Regions from separate parts of the Sporosarcina sp. P19 genome, predicted to be linked through region 2. Evidence: riboswitches for the same ligand, from Rfam matches in the RefSeq annotation. Region 2 holds a riboswitch; each other region holds the start of a gene.

Region 1 (4,298 bases), on a different contig from region 2:
ATGCTGTTGACAGGGATGATCGTCTTTGGCGGCGTCAAACGTATTGTCAAAGTAACACAGACCATCGTACCCGTCATGGCAACCTTCTATATTTTAGTAGCCCTATACATCGTGATTATAAATATCACAGAAGTTCCAGGCTTGATTGTCTTAATATTCGAGCATGCTTTCGGAATTAAAGAAGTCATGGGTGGCGGAATCGGGATGGCGATGATGCAAGGTGTACGTCGCGGTCTCTTCTCCAATGAAGCAGGTATGGGTAGTGTGCCCAACGCAGCCGCTACAGCGAACGTATCGCATCCGGCAAAACAAGGATTGGTACAAAGTCTAGGTGTGTTTTTCGATACGATTATCATCTGTTCTGCCACAGCATTCATTATTTTGCTCGGCGGTTTGTATCAATCAGGTGAAACAAACGGGATCATCTTGACACAAAATTCCATGGCCGTACAAGTCGGCGCATGGGCACCATACTTCATCGCCGTTGCGATCATGTTCTTCGCCTTTAGTTCTATCATCGGAAACTATTACTATGGCGAAACGAATATTGAATTCATCAATGCTAACGTCGTATGGAAACGAATCTACCAAGTTCTCGTACTTGCTATGGTATATTTCGGAGCCATTGCAAAAGTACAAGTAGTATGGGACATGGCCGATCTTTTCATGGGACTAATGGCTATCATTAACCTAATCGTCATTCTGCTACTCGGCAAAATCGCCTTCAAAGTACTCGACGACTTCACGAAACAACGAAGAGCCGGCAGAAATCCCGTCTTCAAATCAGCCAGCATTCCTGAACTAAAAGGCGCAGAATGTTGGGAAGAAACAGCTGAAAGAGCGGAAGATCGCTTGTGATATTGAGAGATAATCTAGGGCTTTTTATGTTTTGAACTTTAGCCTTATGTTCTTAAGACTTCGAACTGGTACTAAAAATACAGTGAAGTTTCTAGGTGGTCTACGTTAGAAAGTAGGTTGAGGGCGGAAGACGGGGGCGACTCCGGAAGGATCAGCCCGACAGGAGAGACAACCAAAGAGAGCGAAGCGAACTGGTTGGCTCGCCGCGGGCCCTTCGGAACGCGTCCCCCGGCTGGAGCCCTCATCCCTTCCACTTTTAGTTTTCACTATCTAATTTAAAACGTTCACACAATCAATTTAGTCAAGAAGTAAAAAGTTTGATATACTATAAAATATTGAATATAAAAAATCGGATCGTAGTTCAGAAGAAGGATTCTGGACCTCGGTTCGATTTTTGTTTTGCATGTTTGAACACAACATGTTAGGGTTATATATGAATTAACACACTATATATAGTGTTTAACAGCAATTAGATGAATTGGTACCCACGAAGTTTAAAAGGGAATCCGCCACTAACGGAGCTGCCCCCGCAACTGAGGGCACGGACGACTATCTTATAAAAACCACTGCTACGGCGGGAAGGAAAGATGGAAGAACGATGTGCCAGCCAGTAGACCTGCCAGTCATCTCAGCAAAACATTCTTCGGGGTTGGAGAGTGAAAGCACAAAGCAGTCTTTTTTCAGTCTGCCTAAAACTTTCCGCAATCTACTAAGCGTCAATCGACGACTCCCGATTTTTATTGGGAGCTTTTTTATTTAGTACATAACCGAATTAATTCACTAAAGGGAGCGGATATAATGGCTATAATTCAAGAATCTGTGGGACTTAATTTATTGATGGAAAACTTACAGGAGGAATTCGGCAAGAAGCAAATCGAGCCGTTGATCGAAGCGAGTGAGAAATTCCAGGAGCGTCACCCGGCGAGCTCGGCAACTGAGTGGACGAACGCGATGGTGCTAGAATCTTTAAGCCGTATTGATGAAGCAAATGCGTACTGGACGTTTGTAGCGGCGCGTATTTATTTGTTCGACGTCTATGCAAAGCAAAAAGCATTGCGTGGAGCGGATGTCTATACCGATTTTGCGAAAAATGTAGAACGCTTGGTGGAAGAGGGGTTATATACACCCGTTCTAACAGAGAAATACAGCCAGGACGAGCTTCAGGAAATCGGTAAGCTACTCGATCCTTCTCGTGACCTATTATTCACATATATTGGATTAAAAACATTAGTAGACCGCTATGTAACGGTAAACTTTAAGAAACAGTCAGTGGAGCTTCCGCAAGAGCGCTGGTTGATCATTGCGATGACGTTAATGCAGGACGAAACAGTAGACCGCATTCATAAAGTCGGCGAAGCGTACTGGGCGATGAGCAATTTGTACATGACGGTTGCGACACCTACATTATCGAACGCAGGCAAGATGCACGGTCAGCTATCGAGTTGCTTTATCGATACAGTGGATGATTCATTACAAGGGATCTATAACAGCAATACGGATATCGCGAACTTGTCGAAATTCGGTGGCGGTATCGGCGTCTATATAGGGAAAGTTCGTTCTCGCGGTGCATCGATTCGTGGATTCGAAGGCGCGTCAAGCGGTGTTCTTCCATGGATCAAACAGCTGAACAACACAGCAGTCAGCGTCGATCAACTCGGTCAACGTCAAGGTGCCGTGGCGGTGTATCTCGACGTATGGCATCAAGATATCTTCACATTCCTCGATCTCAAGCTCAATAACGGCGATGACCGTTTGCGTGCACATGACATTTTCACAGGCGTTTGCTTGCCGGACTTGTTCATGGAGAAAGTCGAGTCCCGTGAAGACTGGCATTTATTCGATCCACATGAAGTCCGCACGAAAATGGGCTATTCATTGGAAGACTTCTATGATGAAACAAAAGGACAAGGAACATTCCGCGAGAAGTATGAAGAATGTGTCCGCAATGAAGATTTATCAAGAGAGACGGTTTCAGCGATTGAAATCATGAAACGGATCCTGCGTAGCCAGCTGGAGACAGGAACGCCATTCATGTTCTACCGTGATGAAGTAAACCGTATGAATCCGAATAAGCATGAAGGAATGATTTATTCTAGTAATTTGTGTTCAGAAATACTCCAAAATATGTCAGCGTCTACACATGAATCCGTAACGCTTGAAGACGATATGGTTGTCACACGCACGAAGCCAGGCGATTTCGTTGTATGTAATCTGTCATCGATTAACCTTGGAAAAGCTGTTACAGCAGACGTACTAGACCGTTTGATCAAAATTCAAGTACGTATGCTCGACAACGTCATCGATCAGAACCAAATCCCGGTTGTACAAGCGCAACGCACAAATGCACGCTACCGTGGAATTGGACTCGGCACATTCGGCTGGCACCATTTACTCGCATTGAAAAACATTCAGTGGGAATCAGATGAAGCGGTGGACTTTGCAGACGAGTTATATGAAAATATCGCGTATTTGACAATTAAAGCATCAATGGAATTAGCAAAAGAAAAAGGCGCGTATCCATTGTTTGATGGTTCGGATTGGCAAACGGGCGAATACTTCGATCAACGCGAATACGATTCCAATAAATGGCGTGAACTGCGCATGGATGTGGCAATGAACGGTATGCGTAACGGCTACTTGATGGCAGTCGCACCGAACAGTTCGACATCGGTTATCGCAGGCTCCACAGCGTCAATTGACCCAGTATTCAAGCCGTTCTACCATGAAGAGAAGAAAGACTATAAATTACCGGTCATCGCACCGGATTTGAATCACAACACGTATGACATCTACCGTCGTTCCGCTTACATCGTGGATCAGCGCTGGTCTATTAAGCAAAACGCCGCTCGTCAGCAGCACATCGATCAGTCGATTTCATTCAACATCTATGTACCAAACTCCATCCGCGCATCCGTTATTTTGGACTTGCACTTGCAGGCATGGAAGTCAGGAATGAAAACAACGTACTATATGCGTTCAACCGCAGCTGAGATTGAGGAGTGCGAGTGGTGTCATTCTTAATCGCCTATGCATCCTGGAGTGGCAACACGCAGGAAGTAGCGGAATTGATTACGGAAAGTTTACAAAATGAAGGCGTCGAAGTCGATACTTATCGTATCGGCATCGGTGTCATCCCAAACGTTAAAGAATACGACGCGTTGTGCATCGGTTCATTCACATGGGAAAAAGGGGCAACGCCGGATGAAGTCAAAGATTTCGTGGCGGACGTCGGCTATAAACCCGATCTCGTCTACGTTTTTGGCACAGGGGATACACAGTTTGGCGGCGATGATCTATTTTGCAAGGCAGCAGACAAGCTCGCGAAATTTTATCATTCTCCTTTTGAACCATTAAAGATTGAGCAAAGCCCACGCGGCATGCAAGAACAAAGCGTTACGAATTGGACGAAAGGAGTGCTCGAACATTGGCGACACTTACAA
Region 2 (4,298 bases):
GTTTGTCACTTCTTCTCTCGACAAGTCGTCACGAACGAATGACCAGTTTAAAATAGTGACAGGACCCGTAAGCATTCCTTTTACTTCATGATCTGTAAGGGATTTTGCATAAACGGATTCTTCCACAGTCATGGGTTTAGTGAACGCAACGTCTCCGAAGATGATTGGAGGCTTAACACAACGTGAACCGTAGGATTGTACCCATGCTTTCTCAGTAAAGACAAAACCGCCCAGCTTTTCACCGAAATATTCCACCATGTCCGTACGTTCGAATTCGCCATGTACCAAGACATCAAGTCCCAAGTCCTCTTGAATATCGATCCACTCTTTAATTTCAGCATTAACAAAATCTTTGTATTGCTGATTCGTAATTTCACCTTTTCTCCATTTATTCCGTGTAGCCCGTACTTCTGGCGTTTGTGGGAAACTGCCGATTGTTGTAGTAGGAAGTAGTGGCAATTGGAATTTTTCCTGTTGCTTCACTTTACGTTCTGCAAATGGAAGATTTCGCTTACTGTCAGAAAGTAGACTTCCGGAAGTCGCTTGGCGTACTTCTTTATTATTGCGAGCAGGAAGGGCATTAAATGCAGTCAGTGCTGCTTCACTGTCTTCAAATACTTTAGTGAATTTTTCTTTTCCATATTGTAAAGCTGTTTGAATAGCTTTGATTTCTTCCATCTTCTCGTCAGCGAATGCTAATGCGTTCAAGATGGTTTGATCTAGTTTCTGTTCCGAGCGAGTCGTGACAGGTGAGTGGAGCAAGCTACATGAAGGTTGAATCCACAATTTATCAGGTGAAACTTGCTGTTGGATTGTTTCAGTCAATGTAAGCTTTTTCTGTAAATTAGAACGCCATACGTTGCGTCCATCTACAATCCCTGCCGCAAGTACTTTGTCTTTTGGGAAGCCATGTTGTTTCAGATTATCTAAGTTTTTCTCGCGTCCGTGGACGAAATCGAGTCCGATCGCTGCAACAGGTAACGCAATCGTTTCTGTATAATGTTCAACTGAATCAAAGTATGTCTGTAGAAGAATATTCAGTCCGCTTAGATTATTTGTCAGTTGTGAATAAATTTCTGTTACAGTTTTCATTTCATCTGAGCTGATTGATGTACATAAAATTGGCTCATCGATTTGAACCCATTGTACTCCTTCATCCTGTAATTCCTGGAGTACTCTTTGATAAAGTGGGATCAATTGCAGGATGATAGATGGTACATCATTATCCTCAAACCCTTTAGATAATTTCAATAATGTATAGGGGCCAAGTAGAACGGGTTTACCTTCAATACCTAGTTCTTTCTTTGCTTCACGATAAGCAGCTAGCGGTTTATTTTCAGTTAGTTCAAAACGCTGACCTTCGTATTCGGGCACGATATAGTGATAGTTCGTATTGAACCATTTTGTCATTTCGGAAGCGACTGCCTCATCATTACCGCGAGCCATCGAAAAGTATGTGGAAGTGGAAACTTGTCCGCCTTTCCAGTTATAGCGTGAAGGGATGATTCCAAACATTGCAGACGTATCGAGTACACGATCATACAATGTGAAGTCACCTACAGCAATGAAATCAATTCCGGCATCTTGCTGTTTTTTTAAGTTCGCCAAGCGAATCTCTTTCGTTGTTTGAAGAAGATCATCCTCTGAAATCTTCTTTGACCAAAATGCCTCAAGTGCGCGTTTCCACTCACGATTTTCACCTATGACCGGATAGCCCGCTATACTACTTTTTACCATGGATAAATTCCCCCTTGATTTTTTATAATAAAAAAACATCTCTAGGGGAGATGTTAGAAATGCGAGTACATATAAAATAACATGCTAAAAATAGCATGCGTTTATAGACTGCGTCTGTCTAACACTTCCCTATTCATCGTAGGATTAAGCGTCATGAAAAATAGGCAGGTGTCTGGCTGGACGCATGGGCGTCTTCACAGTGGCGGGACCGCTCCAAGAAAAGGATTCCCTTTTAAGAAATGAAAGTATTTTCATTCCACCTACTTTTCAAACTATTCAATTCAGATGATTGTCTCTAAAACTATCACATGCAAAATAGTGTGTCAACTTGCTATCTGAATTTAGTGGTGGGTACCTAAAGAACAAATGGCGAAGTGAAATGATGAAACAGTGTATTACCTCTACTGTTATATAACTGATGTAAATAGACAGACTCAGACGTAATCAACCGTGATGCGAAAATTTTAACTATTCAGTTGAAAGTCAACTAGACTTTAGGTATGATATGTACTAACACGTCTTCAAGTGAAGAAGTCATTCGTTTGTTATGTGTCGATTTTTGATCGACAGGCTATGGGGTGTTGCCGAATAATGGACGATGATAGGTGTTCATCGCTATATGTTATACAACAGAATAGCGCAAAAAACATTAAGGGGTGGCTTTATCCATGACAAACTATGAAAAAGTAGGTAAATTGCAAGTCGCAACAGAACTATATAACTTCGTAAACGAAGAAGTTCTTCCGGACTTAGAAGTCCAAAGTGATCAATTTTGGACAAACTTTGATTCGCTCATTCATGAACTTGCTCCTGAAAACAAAGCGCTATTAGAAAAACGTGATGAATTGCAAAAGACCATTAGCGAATGGCACCAAAATAATAAAGGCGAAATTGATTTCGCTAAATATAAAGAGTTTTTACAAGAAATTGGCTACTTAGAGCCAGTTCCTGAAGATTTCAAAGTAACAACAGCAAACGTTGACAATGAAGTCGCAAACCAAGCAGGTTCACAATTGGTAGTTCCAATCGATAATGCTCGTTATGCATTAAATGCAGCGAATGCAAGATGGGGAAGTCTATACGACGCGCTTTATGGATCGGATGTAATTAGTAATGAAGCGGGTGCTGAAGCTGGCGTTCAATACAATCCGATTCGTGGACAAAAAGTAATCGATTTTGCGAAAAACTTGTTAGATCAAGCAGCGTCTTTAGCTGAAGGATCTCATGCAGAAGTAACAGCTTATAAAATTGCAGAAGGTAAACTTCAAGTAACGCTTGAAAGTGGTAACACAACTCCATTGAAAGATGAGTCCAAGTTCGTTGGATATAAAGGCTCTGAAGACGCACCGACTGCTGTATTGTTAGTGAATAATGGATTGCATATCGAAATCGCTATCGATCCCAATAATCCAATCGGTAAAAGTGATAAAGCAGGTGTGAAAGATCTTGTACTTGAAGCGGCACTCTCTACGTTGATGGACTGTGAAGACTCTATTGCTGCAGTAGATGCTGAAGATAAAGTTGGTGTATACCGTAACTGGCTTGGTCTAATGAAGGGCGACTTGGAATCAACATTCAAGCGCGGTAGTAACACAGTTACAAGAAAATTGAATCCAGATCGTACGTATACAGGCGGAGATGGCAAGGAGTTGATTCTGCGTGGTCGTTCATTGATGTTCGTACGTAACGTAGGTCATTTAATGACTAATAATGCAATCCTGGACGAAAATGGTAATGAAGTACCTGAAGGGATTTTGGACGGTGTTCTTACATCGCTGATTGCTACACATAACTTTAAAGAAAACACAGAGTTTAAAAACTCCCTTCACAATTCCATTTACATTGTAAAGCCGAAAATGCATAGTCCAGCTGAGGCGGCATTTGCGAATAAACTATTTGATCGTATTGAAGATCTACTAGGTGTTGAGCGCAACACAATTAAAATCGGAGTTATGGACGAAGAGCGTAGAATGTCACTGAATCTGAAATCGGCAATCAATGAAGTGAAAGAGCGTATTGCATTTATAAACACTGGATTCCTTGATCGTACAGGTGATGAAATCCATACGTCTATGGAAGCAGGTCCAGTTATTCGCAAAGCGGATATGAAGACGTCTAAATGGCTATCTTCTTATGAATCTGCAAACGTAGCAGTAGGAATTGGAGCGGGTCTACCAGGACACGCACAAATTGGAAAAGGAATGTGGGCAATGCCTGACTTAATGGCTGCAATGCTTGAACAGAAAATTGCTCATCCAAAAGCTGGAGCTAGCACTGCGTGGGTTCCATCACCAACAGCTGCAATTTTGCATGCATTGCACTACCATGAAGTAAATGTTAAAGATGTACAAGCCGGAATTGACAGTTCGATCGATTATCGCGATGGTATCCTTGACATTCCATTGGCACCTAAAGCGGATTGGTCTGCCGAAGAAGTACAATCTGAACTAGATAACAACGCACAAGGTATCCTGGGCTATGTAGTTCGCTGGATTGACCAAGGAGTAGGGTGTTCAACAGTTCCTGATATCAATGATGTCGGATTAATGGAAGACCGTGCA
Region 3 (4,298 bases), on a different contig from region 2:
AATTGCAGTCATTGGAGCGGGTCATACGGGTGCGACTGCCGCATTGATGGCGGCGCAGAAAGAATTAGGCGACATCGTATTAGTCGATATTCCTGACCTCTCCAATCCTACCAAAGGTAAAGCACTCGATCTCCTTCAGACAAGTCCTGTGCAACAGTTCAATTCCCGCATCACAGGTACATCGAATTACGAGGATATTGAAGGCGCTGCAATGGTGATCATTACAGCAGGCGTCGCACGCAAACCAGGTATGAGTCGTGATGATTTAGTTGCGACCAATGCGAAGATTATGCGTTCTGTTTCTGAACAAGTGAAGCGTTACGCACCAGACAGCATTGTGCTGATTTTAAGTAACCCGGTAGATGCGATGACATATGTTTGCTATAAAACAACGGGCTTTCCTAAAAATCGTGTAATTGGACAATCAGGTGTGCTCGATACTGCCCGTTTCAATACGTTCATCTCGGAAGAATTGAATATTTCTGTAGAAGATATTTCGGGCTTTGTCCTTGGTGGACACGGCGATGATATGGTTCCACTTGTGCGTTATTCATACGCTGGGGGCATTCCGTTGGATAAAATCATTTCGAATGAACGATTGGAAGCAATTGTGGAGCGTACTCGAAAAGGCGGTGGCGAGATCGTCTCGTTGTTAGGTAATGGTAGCGCGTATTATGCACCTGCTGCGGCTTTGGTAGAGATGGCGGAAGCAATTATCAAAGATAAAAAACGAATTATGCCATCTATTGCTTATTTAGAAGGCGAATATGGATATCAAAATATCTATTTAGGCGTTCCTACTGTTTTGGGTGGCAATGGTATCGAGAGTGTAATCGAACTCCCGTTAACAGAGGAAGAACAAACAGCGCTCGATCAGTCAGCTGATTCTGTTAAAGCAGTGATCGAAATTTGCGAAAAGCAGTTGTCCTAATAACTACTGATCTCTCTAAGTCGTAAAGGGGACTTAGGGAGATATTTTTGTATAGGAAGAGGTTTTTTTGGCGCATTTTAGTCATTAAATGATAGAGAAGTCAAAGCTTATCTTAAAAGCTGACAAAAAGTTAATAAGGAATTACAACTTTTATATTTACTTTTATTTACTTGCATGGTACAATAAACAGAATTCACAGATTTATTAAACGTGCCTTTATTACACTAGTTCGGAAATATATAAAGAACTCATTTCCTTTCGCCTTTAAAATGTAAGCGCTATCAATAGGCCTTTTATTAATAAAAGCGAAGAAAATGTTCTTTTTTCCCCGACAAGGCATATACTATGAAAAATACAAATCCAGGAGGTAATTCTTATGCAAAACAACACCTATCAAAGCAATTCAGCACTACCAGAGCAAAACGAGACGTTCTATTTGATCACAGGTTACTCAGAGAATGGTTTCATCCATGGGATTACATGGGAAGAAGCGTATGTTCAAGGATTGGCGGAGTGCGGCTGTCTATGCGAACAACAACTCATGTAAGTAATGAAGAAAGCTCGATACAGGGTGCCTAGCAAAAAACGATTGTGGATGTACTCACAGTAGTTTTCTGCATAGGCACCCTGTTTAGTTATGTCTTCCTTCTTATTGAAAACAAACGCTACCACCCTCTATGTTATCCATGATAAAATGAAGTCAATCAAATAAATGAGTTTGCACGATGCGCTGGTACCTATCAAGGTATAAAAGGGAATCCGTAAACCGGAGCTGTCCCCGCAACTGTACACACGGACGACCGCTAGAATTAGCCACTATGGAGACATGGGAAGGCACTGGCGGAAGGATGAAGTGAAGCCAGGAGACCTGCCACGTATCGTCAAAGCGACACTTTCTTCGGGGGTTGAGGAGTGGAAGCAAAAAAGGTATCTGCATCTATACATTTTGTATAGAGTATATTCAAGTTGCCTAAATTTGTTTCCTCATTCACAACTATTGCAATCATCTTGCCGAAGAGGCGGAATGATTGTTTTTTGTTGTTTACGAAAGGAGACCGCGACATGAGATTATGTGAACAAAATGAGGAACGTATACACGAACGTGCACTGTTGCAGATATTGTATAAACAAGCAGAACAACAGCGTGGAAGACCAGTTTATTCAGGATTTCATCAAGTAGTAAGGAAACTGTTACAGGACGGGTTATACGGTCAATGGATCTATAACTATTCAGCAAGTGAAATCAAATGGCTTGGCTTGCAGATTGTAGCTGAACGCGACCGACTGATACCTTCTGCACAATTGCAGCAATATATGAATGAATTTGTAACATCTGATTATCATGATAAGCGGATAGGACTGCCTCAGGAAAGGCTTATGCTCATAGCAATGGGTGCAATGCAAAATGAAACAGTCCAGCGCTTGCAGAAAGTAAAGGAAGCATATTGGATGCTGAGCCATGGTTATGTGACTTTGCCAGCTGAGGTTATGTCATTCTTCGGTAAGACGTTCTATCAGCGAAAGACGAGAGTCCAGCAATATACAATGGATATCGCTGACGACAGAATAGCATCATTTTTATCAAGTAAGGTTAAAGAAAAGCATATACGTATACCCGATCATTTTATGGAACAAGTAAAAGCGTGCGGCTCTTGGTGTTTATTTGATGCTGAACAAGTAGAGCGTATTTTTGGATGTTCATTTGACAACTTCAACAGTGAAAGATTTTCCCACTCTGCTGATAGTTCCTCTATTGGGCATAAAAAAGTCTCTGCCATCGGATTGATGAAACGGCTGCTTGGAAGTGAAGGAATTGTTGTGCATTTTCCTAATAAAGAACGACAGGAAAAAGCAGTATTATGCTCGTATATTCAATTACCGTACGTACTGCAGGAAACGGAGTTGGCACGTACTTGTACCATACTTGTACGTTTACTGAACGGCATTGAAAGTATATGGGGACGTACTATACAAATTGAAGTGGCAGGATGGGAAACCGCTATAGCTGAACAGAAAATTGCTTTACATTCAGAGAGGGCCCTTCTGTTTATTGAAGAGGTAGCCCGAGAGATAAATCGTTCCTTGGAGGTGGCATCCTGTCGAAGCGGAATAAATACTCCTCTGCGCAAAGCGGCCTCGGTTATGCATCGTTCGATATACCAAGCGACAAAACAACAGCAAATCGCCATGATCGACCGAATAACTGCAGAACAGCGCCATACCGATCAAGGCGGATCGGTCACGCTAGAGAAGTCTGCAACCATTGAAACAGCAGAACTATTACAGCTGCTCATAAAGGCATGGAGCTGTGGAATTCCGGAAGTCCGACTTATCTGAATCACCTCTATTGTAGTGGAAACTGAAGTGGCGTAAACTAAGTATGACTAGCAGTTTTCATCCGAGGTGAGACAGGTGTTTCAATTTGATACATTAGGACATGAAATAGTAACTGAATTATCGAATCTGATACAGCAGCAAGTGATCTTAACAGATAGAAGAGGCTTCATTCAAGCGAGTACAGAACCGGATCGAATCAATCAGTTCCATGAAGGGGCACTGTTAAGTATGCGCCAGAAAACGATGCTCCGTATGGCAGACGAGGAAGCGGAGCATCTGCAAGGGGTCCGTAGAGGAATTGTCTTGCCGATCATTATTGAAGAAGAACCGATCGCCGTACTTGGCGTGACGGGTGATCCAGATGTGATTCATCCGCAGGCTCAGCTGATCTTACGCGTAGCGGAACTGTTCATCCAAGACACCCTGAAACGAAAGCAGAAGGATGAAAAAGTACGTGATGTGGAGTTCTTCGTCTTTGACTGGCTGACAGGATCAAAGAAAGATGAAAGATTTATGGAACGAGGGACACTGCTCGGAATCGACGTGACACTCTACAGTCAAGTGGTGGTTTTGGAAGTGCTGGATCTATTGGAACAGTTCTCCGTTGAGGAAATGGAGACATTTGAGTCGATTCAAAACATCCATCCTTCCATGAAGATGATCCGCTGGGCGCAAAATAAAATCTTATTATTATTACCTGAAATGAATCAGGAAACTGTAAAAAACGAGTTAGAGTTCCTATTGCTTCATATAAAGCGGCGCAAGAAAGTACAAGTCGTCGCAGGTATAGGTGCATCCACACGGTATTTCGACTTAGCTAAATCATTCGCCCAGGCAGAACGTGCAGTCCATGCTGCAAAGGAATCTGGAGATATTGTCTTTGAGCATGAACTGCGTCTTGAAATAATTTTGCAGAGCATTCCAGATTTGGTCAAGCAGGAATTCCTTAAGCGCACAGTTGCGCCACTGGAAGATCATAAAGACTTGCTGAATAATTTGACGGTATGGTTCGAAGAGAATCAGTCGATGC

The links. Region 2 has a riboswitch for cobalamin ahead of metE (5-methyltetrahydropteroyltriglutamate--homocysteine S-methyltransferase). Riboswitches for the same ligand answer to the same signal wherever they lie in the genome.
Region 1: it holds a riboswitch for cobalamin, as region 2 does, so the genes downstream of both, CSV74_RS11930 (ribonucleoside-diphosphate reductase subunit alpha) here and metE (5-methyltetrahydropteroyltriglutamate--homocysteine S-methyltransferase) in region 2, are expected to answer to the same signal.
Region 3: it holds a riboswitch for cobalamin, as region 2 does, so the genes downstream of both, CSV74_RS06775 (ribonucleotide reductase N-terminal alpha domain-containing protein) here and metE (5-methyltetrahydropteroyltriglutamate--homocysteine S-methyltransferase) in region 2, are expected to answer to the same signal.

Annotation. Positions count from the first base shown of each region.
Region 1 covers NZ_PDYR01000011.1:13,616-17,913, forward strand. The annotation lists gene CSV74_RS11925 (alanine/glycine:cation symporter family protein) at 1-858, shown strand, start outside; cobalamin riboswitch at 1,320-1,496, shown strand; gene CSV74_RS11930 (ribonucleoside-diphosphate reductase subunit alpha) at 1,657-3,879, shown strand; gene CSV74_RS11935 (flavodoxin) at 3,867-4,298, shown strand, end outside; gene CSV74_RS11940 (ribonucleotide-diphosphate reductase subunit beta) at 4,283-4,298, shown strand, end outside.
Region 2 covers NZ_PDYR01000009.1:69,678-73,975, reverse strand. The annotation lists gene metE (5-methyltetrahydropteroyltriglutamate--homocysteine S-methyltransferase) at 1-1,737, opposite strand, end outside; cobalamin riboswitch at 1,884-2,016, opposite strand; gene CSV74_RS10885 (malate synthase G) at 2,406-4,298, shown strand, end outside.
Region 3 covers NZ_PDYR01000004.1:137,985-142,282, forward strand. The annotation lists gene mdh (malate dehydrogenase) at 1-931, shown strand, start outside; gene CSV74_RS16615 (hypothetical protein) at 1,308-1,478, shown strand; cobalamin riboswitch at 1,645-1,821, shown strand; gene CSV74_RS06775 (ribonucleotide reductase N-terminal alpha domain-containing protein) at 1,994-3,268, shown strand; gene CSV74_RS06780 (CdaR family transcriptional regulator) at 3,344-4,298, shown strand, end outside.